DNA from 2 places in the Roseibium alexandrii DFL-11 genome. Region 1 is predicted to be linked to the other one. Evidence: predicted binding sites of a transcription regulator. Region 1 holds the regulator's gene; the other holds the start of a gene.
What was found. Region 1 encodes PhoB, which activates phosphate uptake and scavenging genes when phosphate is short. Its sites were predicted from a motif close to TGTCATNNANCTGTCAT; they were not measured.

Region 1 (7,764 bases):
AGAATCTTATAATGTCATAAAACTGAAAAAAATCTGTCATAGAACTCTCATCCATCGGGCCTAGGTTCCGGGCAGCGCTTGGGCGAAATCGCGTCCAGCGTGGATTTGCAAACCTTGACATTCAAAGGGAGTGGTCAAGTGAAATTTACGACCCTCGTTAGCGCAACTGCTCTTGCCGTTGCTTCCACTGCATTCGTTGGCGCCGCTCAGGCTCGCGACCAGGTTCAGGTTGCCGGTTCTTCAACCGTTCTTCCTTACGCTTCTATCGTCGCTGAAGTTTTCGGTGAAAACACCGACTTCCCGACACCTGTTGTTGAGTCCGGCGGTTCTTCTGCTGGCCTGAAGCGCTTCTGTGAAGGTGTTGGCGAAAACACCATCGACGTTGCAAACGCGTCCCGTAAAATTCGCGAAAAAGAGATCAAGGCTTGCGCAGAAAATGGCGTAACCGACATCATGGAAGTTCGCATTGGCTATGACGGGATTGTTTTCGCATCCCAAAAAGACGGCCCGGCTTTCACCGCTTTCACACCGGTTCAGTGGCACAACGCCCTGGCTCCTAAGGTCCTGGTTGATGGCGCTATCGTCGACAACCCGTACACAAAGTGGTCCGAAGTTGACGCTTCCCTGCCGGACGTTGAGATCGCTGCTTTCATCCCGGGCACCAAGCACGGCACCCGTGAAGTCTTCGAAGAGAAAGTTCTCCTCATCGGCTGTGAAGAGTCCGGCGCCATGAAGGCGATGATGGACGGTGGCATGTCGGAAGACGACGCTGAAGACGCATGTCTTGCAGTTCGGACAGACGGCAAGTCCGTTGACATCGACGGTGACTACACCGAGACCCTGGCTCGCATCGACTCCAACCCGAACGGCGTTGGTGTTTTCGGTCTGGCGTTCTACGAGAACAACACCGACAAGCTGAAAGTTGCGACCATGTCTGACATCGCACCTTCCACAGAGACCATCTCGACTGGTGAGTATCCGGTTTCCCGCCCGCTGTTCTTCTACGTCAAGAAAGCACACATCGGCGTTATCCCGGGCCTGAAAGAGTACGCTCAGTTCTTCGTAGCTGACGAAATCGCTGGCCCGCAAGGCCCGCTGGCTCAGTACGGCCTGGTTTCCGATCCGGAGCTGGCTGCTACTCAGGCTTCCATCGAAGCTGAAGACACCATGAAGTAATCGAACCTTCTGGTTCGAATTTAAGGGGCGGCATATTCCGCCGCCCCTTTCTCCTTTTTGGAAATTTCATATAAAATCCGGGGAAGCAGATGCCTGTGATCTGGCTCATCTTGATCGTACTCGCCATTGCTGTGGTGGGTTACGTACTCGGACGTGGTCGAGCTTTGGCGAGCGCAGGGGGCGAGCAGATAAAGCTCCATTCGCTTCCTTCGTACTACGGCTCAAACGTCGCAATGAAGGTGGTGGTTCCTGCCTTCCTCATCTTGGTCTTGTGGCTGCTGGCGCAGCCCCTTATCGTCAACAACAGTATTTCCGGCCTGATCCCGGACAGCGAGATTGCCGAGGGATCGTCCCGTGGCCTTGTACTTGCTGAAGTCCGTCGTGCAGCCCGTGGTCTGGACAATGCGGTGGCCTCCGGTCTGATAACCGAAGACTTCGCCCGCAATGCGCGTGCCGACTTCAATGATGTCACGGCGCGGCTGAAAGAGGCGGGTCAGGTTGTCACCTCTCAGATAACGCAGCCGATCCTCCGGGCCGCGCAGGAATACCGGATCCAAAACGCCACCGGCAATTTAATGATGACGATTGCGGTCATCCTGGCCGCGATGGCGGGTGCAGCGTGGGGTTTAGCGGAATCAAAAGCCGATTTCCGCGCCAGGAACACGGTTGAACAAGGCGTCAAGGCGCTGCTGATAGCAGCAGCATCGATCGCGATTTTGACTACGATCGGGATTGTTTTCTCGCTTGTGTTCAACACGATTGAATTCTTCAGGCTGTACCCAGCTTTTGATTTCTTCTTCGGTTTAACTTGGTCGCCGACCTTTTCCGGTCGGGGCGGCAATTCTCAACTCGGGATCATCCCGCTGTTGTGGGGCACATTCTACATCTCGTTTGTGGCTCTCGCGGTCGCTGTACCTATTGGATTGTTTGCCGCGGTTTATCTCTCCGAGTACGCGGGTCCAAATGTCCGGGCCGTTGCCAAGCCGCTTCTTGAAATCCTCGCGGGTATTCCGACCATCGTTTACGGGCTCTTCGCTCTCTTGACGGTCGGCCCGCTTCTGGTGTCGATTTTCGGTCCGGACGGGGTCGGGATCATGCAGGCCGGAACGGCAGTCATGACTGCGGGATTGGTCATGGGCATCATGCTCATCCCGTTTGTGAGTTCGTTGTCGGATGACATCATCAACGCAGTACCGCAGGCAATGCGCGATGGGTCTTACGGGTTGGGAGCAACCAAGTCCGAAACGGTGAAACAGGTTATTTTGCCTGCCGCTCTTCCGGGCATCGTCGGTGCGATCTTGCTCGCAGCGTCCCGGGCCATCGGCGAGACAATGATCGTGGTGCTTGGTGCCGGTGCTGCTGCGCGTCTCAGCCTCAACCCATTCGATGCCATGACGACCGTGACGGCCAAAATCGTCAGCCAGCTAACGGGCGATGCCGACTTTGCCTCACCGGTGGCTCTGGTGGCCTTTGCGCTGGGTATGACGCTCTTTGTGGTGACGCTCGGTTTGAACATTGTCGCGCTCTACATCGTGCGCAAATACCGGGAGCAGTATGACTGATGACCGACGCAACTCTCTCTCCAGATGGTGCCAAAGCACCTGAAAAAACGACCACTCAGCCGCGTTCGCTGTATGCGACGGATGACCTGACCAAAAAGCGCAACGCGTCCGAGAAGCGCTTCCAAGCCTACGGTATCACCGCAATCCTGATCGGGTTGGTCTTCCTGGTGGTCATGGCATATTCGATCATCAGTGAAGGTATACCGGCTTTCACCCGTACAGTCCTGACAGTCGAATTCACGGTTACGCAGGAACAGTTTGACGATGCTGAAAGCCAGCTCTTCAAAACGCGTGCCTATGAGGCTGTCTTCACCGAGGCCATGAGCTCGCAGTTCCAGCAAAAAAACATCCAGGTACCGTTCGACATCGCCGCAATTGAGCGGATCGTCGGTAAGCCGGGAAGCACAATTCGCGAGTTCTACCGGGCAAATCCAGACCAACTGGGTCAGCCGGTTGTCTTCGAATTGGCTGCCTCATCCCGGGTTGATGGGTACATGAACGGTCGCCTGACCCGGGACAACATTACCGACAGCCGCTTTCTCATGAAATCGGATCTGGACCTGGTTGATGTATTGGTCGAAAGCGGAATTATCGAGACAGTTTTCAACTGGCCGTTCATCACAGGAGCAGATTCCGGTGTGGACAACCCGGGCGGGGCCGGGATCGGAGCATCCGTTGTCGGCTCGTTCTTCATGATGCTGGTGGTGTTGTTCCTGTCCCTGCCGATTGGGGTGGCAGCATCCATATACCTTGAGGAGTTTGCTCCTCAGAACAGGATTACCGACTTGATCGAGGTGAACATCTCGAACCTTGCAGCAGTGCCTTCCATCGTGTTCGGTATTTTGGGTCTCGCAGTGTTCATCCAGTTCATGCACTTGCCGCAATCGGCTCCGATTGTTGGCGGACTGGTGCTGACCCTGATGACCCTCCCGACAATCATCATTTCGACGCGGGCCTCTCTCAAGGCGGTGCCGCCAAGCATTCGTGATGCTGCGCTTGGTGTTGGGGCATCAAAAATGCAGTCCGTGTTCCACCACGTGTTGCCATTGGCGATGCCCGGGATCTTGACCGGGACGATCATCGGTTTGGCCCAGGCGCTCGGTGAAACGGCCCCGCTGCTGCTTATCGGGATGGTCGGCTTTGTTGCCCGTGGATATCCGGACGGCTTTGTATCCGGGTTCATGGACCCAAATTCGGCAATGCCCGCGCAGATTTATACCTGGGCCGCCCGTTCAGACTTCGCGTTCTACGAGAAAGCCTGGGGTGGCATCATCGTCCTGCTGGTGTTCCTTCTGACTATGAACATTATCGCCATTATCCTGCGCCGCAGGTTTGAGCGTCGCTGGTAAGGAGGCCTACCCATGAATGACATGCCGAAAATTGAACAGGCGACAGATATGACCGACAGCAAGATTTCAGCCAACAAAGTGCAGGTCTATTACGGTGATACGCACGCGATCAAGGACGTGGACATTGAAATCCAGCCACGTTCCGTCACGGCCTTTATCGGGCCGTCCGGATGTGGCAAGTCCACATTCCTGCGCACCATCAACCGTATGAACGACACCATCGATATCTGCCGGGTCGAAGGCTCGATCAAGATCGATGGAGAAGACATCTACGACCCGAAGGTCGATCCGGTGCAATTGCGCGCCAAGGTCGGGATGGTTTTCCAGAAGCCCAACCCCTTTCCGAAGTCGATCTACGACAACGTTGCCTACGGGCCGCGTATTCACGGTTTGGCCCGGAACCGGGCCGAGCTTGATGACATCGTGGCCTCCAGCCTGCAAAAGGCGGGTCTTTGGGAAGAAGCCAAGGATCGTCTCGACGAGCCAGGCACCGGCATGTCCGGTGGTCAGCAGCAGCGCCTGTGTATCGCACGCGCGATTGCCGTCAGCCCGGAAGTGATCCTGATGGATGAGCCGTGTTCTGCACTCGATCCGATTGCAACCGCAAAGGTTGAAGAACTGATCGACGAGCTGCGTGAGAACTATACGATCGTGATCGTAACGCACTCCATGCAGCAGGCCGCCCGCGTGTCTCAGCGCACCGCATTCTTCCACTTAGGGATTCTGGTTGAAGAAGGTCCGACACAGGATATCTTCACCAACCCGGTGGACAAGCGTACGCAGGATTACATTACCGGCCGCTTCGGTTAACCGGATCGCACATTTTTCGAAGGGACACAGGATGTCTGAACATACAGTCACGGCTTATGATGACGAATTGAACGTCATGGCCGGCCGGATCGCTGAAATGGGCGGTCTTGCAGAAAAAGCTTTTGCTGAAGCCGTGTCGGCTTTGGTGTCCGGCGATACGGAACTTGCCCGCCAAGTCATTGACCAGGATCGCCGCCTCGATGCACTTCACCAAGAAGTTGAAGAGAGCCTGATTGCAATGATCGTGCGCCGTCAGCCGATGGGCCAGGATCTACGCGAAATCACAGCAGCCAGCCGGATCGCCAACGATCTGGAGCGTGTTGGTGATCTTGCAAAGAATGTTGCGAAGCGGGCAATCGCCATCGATAACGACATTCAAAACAAGAAGCTGGCAATCGGCGTGGAGCACATGACCGAGTTGGCCCTTGGTCAGTTAAAGAAGGTTCTCGATGCCTACACCGGGCGTAACGCTGAAGCGGCGCGCCAGGTTCAAGACGCAGATGCCGAAGTCGATGCAATATACACATCGCTGTTCCGGGAACTTCTGACGTACATGATGGAAGACCCGCGGGTGATCACCTCCTGCGTCCATCTGCTGTTCTGCGCAAAGAACATCGAGCGGATCGGCGATCATGCAACCAACATTGCCGAAAACGTCTTCTTCATGGTGACGGGCGAGCGCCTTCCGGAAGACCGTAACAAGGTTGATGAAACCGGCGCTGTGTGAGTTGCCAGGCCCAGCCTGAACGGCTGTGAAGCAGGAACTGTAGGCTGGCGCTTCGGTGCCGGCTGAGGGAATTGGAGCGAGAATTCATGCCGAAGGTCCTCATCGTCGAAGACGAAGAACCGTTGAGCCTTCTGTTGCGGTACAATCTGGAAGCTGAAGGATACGCCGTTGAGACGTGTGTCCGCGGTGATGAGGCGGAAATCCGCCTCCGGGAAACCCAGCCGGACCTTCTGTTGCTGGACTGGATGTTGCCCGGTTTGTCGGGCATCGAGCTGTGCCGGCGCCTGCGGGCACGCGAGGACACCGAGCGTTTGCCGGTCATCATGCTGACGGCGCGCGGCGAGGAAGCCGAGCGCATCAGAGGCTTGTCGACCGGAGCGGACGACTATGTTGTCAAGCCATTCTCTGTGCCGGAGCTGATGGCTCGTGTCCGCGCGATCCTGCGGCGGGCGAGCCCGGAGGTGGTGTCCACGATGCTGCGCTCCGGCGACATCGAACTTGATCGGGAAACACACCGCGTCCGGCGCAGCACCAAGGAAATCCATTTGGGGCCGACGGAGTTTCGCCTTCTGGAATTCCTGATGACCGCGCCAGGCCGGGTCTTTTCTCGCGAACAACTGCTGGATGGCGTTTGGGGGCACGACGTGTATGTGGACGAGCGCACGGTCGATGTTCACGTGGGACGCTTGCGCAAGGCGCTGAACAAGGGCAAGGCGAAGGATCCAATCCGCACGGTGCGCGGGGCTGGTTATGCCTTCAACGACCAATTTACGGCAGCCTGATCGAGACTACCAAGACAAACAAAAAAGCCCGCCAAATCGGCGGGCTTTTTCTTGGGTATTTCGAGATCAGGATGCCTGGGCAACACTGGTCTTGTTGTTGGCGCTCCGGCGGCGGTCTGCGACCGGCTGATAAGCAATCTTGCAGTGGTATGGACAGTAGGGCACACCGGCTTCGGAAACTTGACCGCAGAAGTAGAAGTCATCTGTCGCCGGATCGCCGATCGGCCACTTACAGGTGCGCTCGGTTAGCGTAAGGATCGTTGCCCGCTTGGACATCGGGACCACATCTGCGATCGGTTCTGCAACGGGTTGAACTTCTGCGACCGGAGCCGGGGTTGGCTCCATCTTCAACGCTGCGGAGCCTTGGGTCTGCGGCTGTGTTTGTGGACGTTTCGGTGCTGATTGAGACGCCGGGCTGGCTGTTGTGCGCGGGCGACGCGGTTTCGCGCTTGAGGAAGAAGACTTCGCGCGCCCGGAAAGACCGAGCCGGTGCACCTTGCCAATCACAGCATTCCGGGTAACGCCGCCAAGCTCACCCGCGATCTGGCTTGCACTCAAACCATCACCCCAGAGCTTCTTCAAAAGCTCAACCCGTTCGTTCGTCCAACTCATTGCCGCACCCCTTGCCAAGGCCAGTGACTGGCCAGAATCTCGTTAATGGACATGCAAGCGCAAGCCCATTATGGCATATCTTGTGCCTCTATTTGATACACCGCACGAGATGTCGTGTCTGATTAGCTAAAGGTTACAATAACGTTAATTTATGAAGCAACCGTCAGGCTGCAGTGAGTTGGGGATGAACGGACTTTTCCCCAACAGATGCGAGGTCATTGAGACTTTTACATAAAACAGCCCGAACCCCGGCAACGGCCATTTCCATTGACAGGCGGGGACCTCGGCAGTGTATAAGGATCTTGCAACGTGCCGCCGCTTTGGCGGCACATTGCGTTTTTGGCCTGTTTAAAGGCGATGCCCTGGAGTTCCGACGGTCCGATACCAGCGGGGCTTCCGGTGGCCAGAGGAGACTAAAGAGGTATGTCTGCGTCCGCGCTTTTTGGAAACTACGCAAGATCGAACCTGTCATTCGATCACGGGGAAGGTGTCTGGCTTGTTACGAGTGATGGCCGACGATTTCTCGATTGCGGGTCCGGGATCGCGGTAAACTCGCTCGGACATGCTCATCCGCATCTGGTTCAGGCACTTCAGGATCAGGCGGCCAAGCTCTGGCATATTTCCAATCTGCACCAGATGCCGGACGGCGCGCGGCTTGCGCAGCGCCTCACCGATGCAACATTTGCAGACAAGGTTCTGTTCGTGAATTCCGGCGCTGAGGCCATGGAAGCGGCGATCAAGTGCGC
Region 2 (7,764 bases), 1.5 Mb from region 1:
CCTTGCCCGAAATGGTGGCTAAGAGGCGTACTGAAGCGGAGCTTCTCCGTACTGGTTATCGCCTTTGGTTCCTGGTTGAACAAACCAGTAAAGCAGAATCAAAAATCCAACGATCGGGACGAGAATTAAGAGAAACCACCAGCCTGAACGGTCGATGTCATGTAGCCGCCGGACAGCGACGCCGAGACCCGGTAGAAGCAACGCGAGCGAGACCAACATCGACAATGGCTGGCCTGCACCTTCCTCGAAGGCTTGAAATCCGAGAGCCGGAGCAACAACGGCGCCATCGATGATCTGGGATACTATGGATACGATCACCACAAACAGGATCCACCACCAGTATTCGCTTCTGGAAGCGCGGCCGGAAAAGACCGCATATTTGCGAAGAACAGTTTGAACAGCTTCAATCATTTTGCACTCCATCCGTGCTGAAAAAACCCGCGCCGGGTTAAGTGTGCATTTGAAACAAGTTTAAACAAGAAAAATTGTGCCGGAACGTTACAGGCCGAGGGCGCAGAGCATGTCGGCGACGCCTTCCTCCGGAGTGCCAGTGTTTTCTATACGCACCAGATTGTCCACATTGTCCGGTTCCAGGTCAGCCCGTTTCAAACGTGCTTCAATATCCTCGCGGCTTTCCCGGCCCCGGGCGGCCAGGCGTTCTGCCAAGATCTCGACCGGCGCGGTGATCAGAAGGACGATCGCCGTTTCATATTTGTCTGAGGCTTCTTGCAGCACCTTGCGGGAGCCGTTGGCGATGACCGTTTTGCCGTCTCGAATTGCACGGTCATAAGACTGGGGCACAACATACCCCAATCCATGGGCTTCCCATGACAAGGCTACATTGCCGGCTGAGACAAGGGTCTCGAAGTCAGACCGGCTCAGTGTTTCGTGATCTTCAGAACTGGCATCGGCATCCCGAGTGACCGCGCGTCGGGCAAAAACAACGCTGTCATTGTCCTTCACTCGGTCCTTCAAGGCGGCCATGAGCGTGTCCTTGCCGGCCCCGCTCGGGCCGACAACCAAGATCATCCGGCCTGGGCCGACTTTGTCCTGGGCGTGCATTCGGGCGTCAGGCAACACGGCGGCCTTCGCGCCAGACACCGCGCACAATCGGCACATTGCCAACCAGCTTGACCTGAATGAGATCCGCCCGTTTGCCGGGTTCCAGCACACCGCGGTCGGAAAGGCCTATGGCTTTCGCCGGTGTCGACGTTACCGTTGAAACTGCTTTCGGCAGGGTGATGCCATCGATCTCGTCCGCAAGCTGGAACGCCGCCTGCAGCAGCGATGCCGGAATATAGTCCGACGACAGGATATCGAGGTATCCGGCTTCGGCGAGTTCACGGGCCGAAACGTTGCCTGAGTGGGAGCCGCCACGGACCACATTCGGTGCGCCCATCAAAACCGCCATTCCCGCTTCGTGGGAGGCTTTGGCGGCTTCCACTGTAGTCGGGAATTCGGCAATTTTGGTGTTCAGCGAAATCGCTTCATCAACATGGGCAATGGTCGCGTCATCATGGCTGGCAATTGCGATTGTGTTTTTGTCCGCATGTGTGGCAATCGCCTTACGGTTTCCAGGGGTGTTCTTGTCGGCCCTGGCTTTACGCATTTCAATGAATTCGGCCATCTGCTCGTCTGTGAAGCCGCGCTTGCCCTGGTAGTAACTGATGTAGGAATCGAGCGACACGAATTGGCGCTGACCTGGTGTGTGGTCCATCAGGGAGACCAGCCGGACGCGGTCGTCACCATCAAAGTAGTTGTAGGCCCGGATGACATCCGGCGCGGAGACTTCGCAGCGCAGGTGGATGTAGTGATCCGCGCGCAGCCGGTTTTCCTTTTGGCCTGTTTCAATCGCATCCGCGAGGGCCCGCATGTCTGCGACCTTCATGGTGTCGTTGCTGTCGTCATCCTCATCCATGCCGACGCGAAGCGCGTCAAACACGGTCGTGATGCCGGCACAAGCGATCTGGGCATCGTGGGCTTGAACGGCCGCAACCGGGTTCCAGCGGACCTTTGGCCGCGGAGCGTAATGAACTTCCAGGTGATCGGTGTGCAGTTCGATCAAACCCGGCAGAAGGAAGTCGCCTTCACAATCGTGCCCCTCAACCTCTGTTGCTGACCCGATATCGGAAATCAGGCCGTCCTGATCGACGGTCAGAGAGCCGTTGATCACGTCTTCTGCCAGTACCAGCTTGGTATTTTTGAAGAGTTTCGGATGCGTGCTCATGAGACTTCCTCGTTGGAGTTTGCCAGCGTGTTTTCAAGCGCAGTGATAGGGTTCTGCGGGCCCGTTAGTTCAAATATGCGGTGGACGTCAAACGGGGCGCCGCGCTCCGGTTCGACATAAAGACCGAAGTGGCGACAGGTGAATGCCGAATTAGTGACGGCTTCAAAATGCGTTTCCGCGCTCCGTGCCAAGAGCGCAGCTTCCTCCTTGCTCTCCAGCTTGTTGGACAGCGTCATGTGGAAGCGGAACTCGTCGAAGACATATGGATAGCCCCAGGTCTCGACATATCCGTCCTGTTTGGGTGTCAGATTTGCTTGCCGCCGCCGGTCCAGATCCTCGGCGCTCAAAGGCGCGCGGAACGGTTCAAACTGGCGAACACAAAGAGACGCAAAGGCTTCCAGATCTGGCTCCGGCTGAGCCGGTGTCAGCGCCAGAAACTTGCCCAGTTGATTGACACTAAGTTCCTGCAGTTCAAAAGGGGCAACGGTCTCTGCAAATCTGGCACTGGCCGCGATCAAGGCCTCTTCGGTTGCATCTTTCGCAAGCGAGAACGGGGCCTTCAACGTGCCATGAAATCCATAACGCCGGGGGCTGGTTGTCAGATCTTCGAAGCGAGCGGCGTCCAGGCCCGGAATGGACGGTTGCTGCAGGAGTGATCCCGTGAAGGGATCACGGCCCAACCAGGTGTTGCCCAGCTGTATGAGCGGTGCGTCAGCGTCGGCTGCGAAATAGATGGCGTAGCGCATGGAAATTATCGCGATTTAGGAGATCGGACTTGGCCGAGGCAAAGTCCATACCGGGGAGCGGTGACTGTTCTGTGACATACCACCGCTCCCGGCAAGTTATTTCGTTTAAGCAGCCACGTCGGCGCTAAAACCGGTGACGTCGATGATCCGGTCGGCGATTTCCTGCCGGACATCCTCATCGTGCAAGATTCCCACCATGGCAACGCCTTTGGCTTTCTTCTCTTCCACCAGGCGGACGACAACCGCGCGGTTCGCGGCATCCAGCGAGGCGGTGGGTTCATCCAGGAGAAGGATCGGGTAGTGCGCGATGAAACCGCGGGCAATGTTCACCCGTTGTTGTTCGCCGCCGGAAAAGGTTGCCGGTGGGAGCTTCCAGAGCCGCTCAGGGACATTCAACCGGGAGAGAAGACTGCGTGCCGTCTCGAGCCCTTCTGCTTCAGTTGTGCCTTGGGCAACCAGCGGTTCGGCAACCACTTCCTCGGCAGACACGCGTGGGATCGTGCGCAGGAACTGGCTGACATAACCGATTGTGTTTTCCCGCAGCCGTAGAACTTGGCGCGGCTCCGCATCTGCAATGTTGATGATCTCATCGCCAACATTCACCAGGATCTGACCCTGATCACAGCGGTAGTTGCCGTAGATCATTTTCAAGATTGAGCTCTTGCCAGCCCCGGATGGCCCTCCAAGGACCACGCATTCGCCGGCCTCGACAGAAAACTCGACGTTTTCGACAACCGGGATCACCGTGCCGCCCTGAAGGTGCATGGTGAAGGACTTGCCGACACTGTTCAGATAAAGACGCACTGGCATGATCAGACCTGCAAAATGGAGGAGACAAGCAACTGGGTGTAAGGCTCGCGCGGATCGTCCAAAACCTGATCGGTCAAACCGGCTTCAATCACCCGGCCGTGGCGCATCACCATGATCCGGTGTGACAGCAGGCGGGCAACCGCCAGATCGTGGGTGACGATCACAACCGACAGACCGAGATCAGCGACTAGACGGCGCAGAAGATCGAGCAGACGCGCCTGAACCGAAACGTCCAGACCGCCGGTCGGTTCGTCCATGAAGACCAGCCGCGGATGAGTTACAAGATTTCTGGCAATCTGCAACCGCTGGCGCATGCCGCCTGAGAACGAACGCGGATCATCGTCGATCCGGTCACTGGCGATCTCAACCCGGCCCAGCCAATCATCCGCGGTTTCGCGGATCTTCCCGTAGTGCCGGTCTCCGACTGCCATTAGCCGTTCACCGACATTAGCGCCGGCCGAGACGTTCATGCGCAGGCCGTCCGCAGCATTCTGATGAACAAATCCCCAGTCAGTGCGCATCAGCAAGCGGCGCTCGGCTTCTGACAGCTGATAGAGATTGCGCATTGACCCATCGCGCATGCGGTATTCGATTGCACCCGCAGTCGGTGCGAGGCGTGTCGACAGGCAATTCAGAAGGGTGGTTTTGCCTGAACCGCTTTCCCCGACAATGGCGAGCACTTCGCCGGGCCAAAGATCGAAGGAGACGTCGGTACATCCGATGCGGTCGCCGTAATAGCGGGTCACGTTATGGACCTGCAGAAGCGGGTCGTCAGCTCGAAACACGTTCATCGGGACGCCTCCTCTGCGTTAGTGCCGTGTCCACCGATGTGCTGGGACGCTGGGTTTGCAGCCATCGGTCCGACATGTCCTGCGGTGCGCCGTTCTTCGCAATAATCGCTGTCGGAGCAGACAAACATGCGTCCGCCTTTGTCATCGAGAATGACCTCGTCCAGATAGACATGCTCTGCGCCGCACAGTCCGCACGGCTTGTCGAACTTCTGGACCTCGAACGGATAGTCCTCAAAGTCGAGGCTTTTCACCTTTGTGTAGGGCGGGATCGCGTAGATGCGTTTTTCCCGGCCCGCGCCATAGAGCTGTAATGCGGCCATTTCGTCGATCTTCGGATTGTCGAATTTCGGCGTCGGAGAGGGGTCCATCACATACCTGTCATTGACCATCACCGGATAGGCGTATGTGGTGGCGATATGACCGTTTTTCGCAATATCCTCGTAGAGCTTCACGTGCATGAGGCCGTAGTCTTCGAGGGCATGCATCTTGCGGGTTTCCGTTTCCCGCGGCTCCAGAAACCGGAGCGGTTCAGGGATCGGGACCTGGAACACAAGGACCTGGTCCTCGCGCAGTTCCTTTTCCGGGATCCTGTGGCGGGTCTGGATGACGGTTGCCTCGGACGTTTCGTAAGTCGTCCGTACGTTTGCCGTCTTTTCGAAGAACCCGCGCAATGAAACCGCGTTGGTTGTATCGTCAGAGCCTTGGTCGATCATCTTCAGGCAATCATCCTTGCCAAGGATCGAGGCCGTGACCTGAACCCCGCCAGTGCCCCAGCCGTAGGGCATAGGCATTTCGCGCGAGGCAAACGGCACCTGGTATCCTGGGATCGCGATGCCCTTCAGGATCGCGCGGCGGATCATACGTTTGGTTTGTTCATCGAGATAGGCGAAATTGTATTCACCCTGATCGAAAATCTGAGCCGTGGCGTTCATTGTGAGGCCCTCCGTTCATCGAGAATTTTGCGATAGCTTTCGAGCCGCATTTCCAGTGTGCCGGTGTGCAGTTCGAACAAATGATTGTCGGTGTCGTAGAAATAGATGGACCGGCCTTCGCCTTCGACGCGGTCGCGCGGCGGCTTGAATTCAAGGCCGAGCGATTGGATCGCAGCGAGTCGGGCCTCAAAGTCCTGTTCTTCGATCTTGAAGGCAACGTGATTGTAGGTGCGCTCGGAAAGCGGCGCGCCTTTCATGATCGCGATCCAGACAGCACCGACCAGGAAGAACCTTTCCTCCGACAAGGAGAAGGTGTCCTGGCCGCTGTCGTAGACTTCTTCTGCTTTCAAGACATCCGTCAGGATCCGGGTCATCTTTTCCAGATCACTGACGATGAAAGTCATATGGCTGAGGCCACTGCTCATTCCGCAGCCTCTTTGGCAGTGGTTTCGGCTTCTTCGCGCGCCCGTTTTTCGAACCACTCCCCGCGCATGCGGCGCACCAGATCGAGTTCTGCCTGGAAGTCGACATAGTGCGGCAGCTTGAGGTGTTCGACGAAACCGGTCGCCTGAATGTTGTCGGAATGGGAGAGAACAAATTCACCGTCCTGGGCCGGGGCAACCTGTTCTTCGCCGAGTTCTTCCCAGCGCAGAGATCGATCGACCATGGCCATGGACATGGCTTTGCGTTCGACTTGTCCGAAAACGAGGCCGTAACCGCGCGTAAAGGCGGGCGGAGCCTTTGCCGATCCAGCAAACTGGTTGATCATCTGGCACTCAGTCACCTTGATCGTGCCAAGCGTGACAGCAAAGCCGAGTTCTTCCGCGAAAAACTCCACTTCGACCTCACCGTACCGAATTTCACCGGCAAAAGGGTGCGTGCGGCCGTAACCGCGCTGCGTGGAGTAGGCGAGCGCGAGCAAGAAACCCTCGTCACCCCGTGCAAGGTTTTGCAGACGCAAATCCCGGTCTGCCGGAAAAGATAGCGGGTCGCGGGTGAGATCGCCCACCGGCGCGTTTTCGTCAGCCGCCGGATCCGGCTCGATCAGGCCTTCATCTCCAAGGAGATCGGTGACGCGCGGCATCGGTTCGTCTTCGACTGGAGCCGTTTCCGCCTCAAAGTTCCCGCCTTCGTCTTCGGCGGCAAGAGCAAAATCCAGAAGCCGGTGGCTGTAGTCAAAGGTCGGGCCGAGCATCTGGCCGCCTGGCAAGTCCTTGTAGGTTGCCGAGATCCGGCGTTCGACAAGCATCTTGGCCGTGTCGACAGGCTGGCTGTAGCCGAACCGTGGCAGCGTCGTCCTGTAGGCACGCATCAGGAAAGCGGCCTCGATCAGGTCGCCGCGCGATTGCTTGATTGCAAGAGCAGCGAGCGTTTCATCGTAGAGCGAACCCTCTCCCATTACCCGCGCCACCGCGTGTGACAGCTGTTCGGCGATTTGCTCCAGTGTCAGCGCGGGAACGGAGGTGTCACCGCGGCGCCGCTTGGCGGTTAGCTTGTGGGCATTGCGGATGGCCTTTTCGCCACCCTTTACAGCAACATACATGGGCTCAGGCCTCCTTTAGAGTGACTGAGGTGGAGCGGGGAAGGGCTGCAATGGTGTCTTTGCCTGCGAAGATCAGATCAACCCCGCGTGGGAACTGGGCGTTGTTGGAAATGACCTGATCCCAGAACACTTGCGGCACTGGATCTGTTTCAAAAGTCTGCGTGTCTTTTATGCCGGGTCCTTCGAGCACAACACCGTCTGTGTTGTTCAGGTTTTGGCATGTCAGGATGAGTGTCGTGGACGTGTCCGGATACTCGGCCGAGCCCTGATTGAAGCTTGCAAGCGGCAGCATGTTGGCCGGATCTGCGATCAGGGCAAAGGCTGCCTCGACAGGTTCGTTGACAATTGGTGCGCCCGTGTGAAAGCGAAGGAAGGCCTTTACGCTCTCGGATTGTGCAAGCTGTTTGTCGAGCCAGACAGGTGTGTCATAGTCGAACAGGGTGAGGGCGATGGCCGCGGCTTCTGGTGTCAGCGGTGTTGGTGGTGTGAGATGGGTTTGACCAAGGACCTGAAGCGTTCCCGGTCTCGCCATAGCGTTCATAATGGTCCGGAAACACCCTTGTGCGTCGTGAACAGGATCAGCAAATCCGGCAGCAAGTGCAGTAGTTGCGGTCATCAGTTGTCTCCCCGCACCATCGTGAAGAAATTGACCCGCGTTGCTTCGGTTTCCTTGCGGACGGTGGTTTTGCGCTCTGTCTGGCTGTTCGACAGTGGG

Region 2: the regulator PhoB is predicted to act here: its motif matches at 3,034-3,050, upstream of SADFL11_RS19205 (DUF1045 domain-containing protein).

Annotation. Positions count from the first base shown of each region.
Region 1 covers NZ_CM011002.1:2,688,516-2,696,279, reverse strand. The annotation lists gene SADFL11_RS12455 (substrate-binding domain-containing protein) at 139-1,176, shown strand; gene pstC (phosphate ABC transporter permease subunit PstC) at 1,266-2,738, shown strand; gene pstA (phosphate ABC transporter permease PstA) at 2,738-4,087, shown strand; gene pstB (phosphate ABC transporter ATP-binding protein PstB) at 4,109-4,897, shown strand; gene phoU (phosphate signaling complex protein PhoU) at 4,929-5,624, shown strand; gene phoB (phosphate regulon transcriptional regulator PhoB) at 5,711-6,406, shown strand; gene SADFL11_RS12425 (GcrA family cell cycle regulator) at 6,473-7,018, opposite strand; gene SADFL11_RS12420 (aspartate aminotransferase family protein) at 7,442-7,764, shown strand, end outside.
Region 2 covers NZ_CM011002.1:4,159,785-4,167,548, forward strand. The annotation lists gene SADFL11_RS19190 (DUF805 domain-containing protein) at 19-411, opposite strand; gene phnN (phosphonate metabolism protein/1,5-bisphosphokinase (PRPP-forming) PhnN) at 499-1,062, opposite strand; gene SADFL11_RS19200 (alpha-D-ribose 1-methylphosphonate 5-triphosphate diphosphatase) at 1,070-2,227, opposite strand; gene SADFL11_RS19205 (DUF1045 domain-containing protein) at 2,224-2,973, opposite strand; gene phnL (phosphonate C-P lyase system protein PhnL) at 3,079-3,783, opposite strand; gene phnK (phosphonate C-P lyase system protein PhnK) at 3,786-4,574, opposite strand; gene SADFL11_RS19220 (alpha-D-ribose 1-methylphosphonate 5-phosphate C-P-lyase PhnJ) at 4,571-5,506, opposite strand; gene fosX (FosX/FosE/FosI family fosfomycin resistance hydrolase) at 5,503-5,931, opposite strand; gene SADFL11_RS19230 (carbon-phosphorus lyase complex subunit) at 5,928-7,049, opposite strand; gene phnH (phosphonate C-P lyase system protein PhnH) at 7,054-7,665, opposite strand; gene phnG (phosphonate C-P lyase system protein PhnG) at 7,665-7,764, opposite strand, start outside.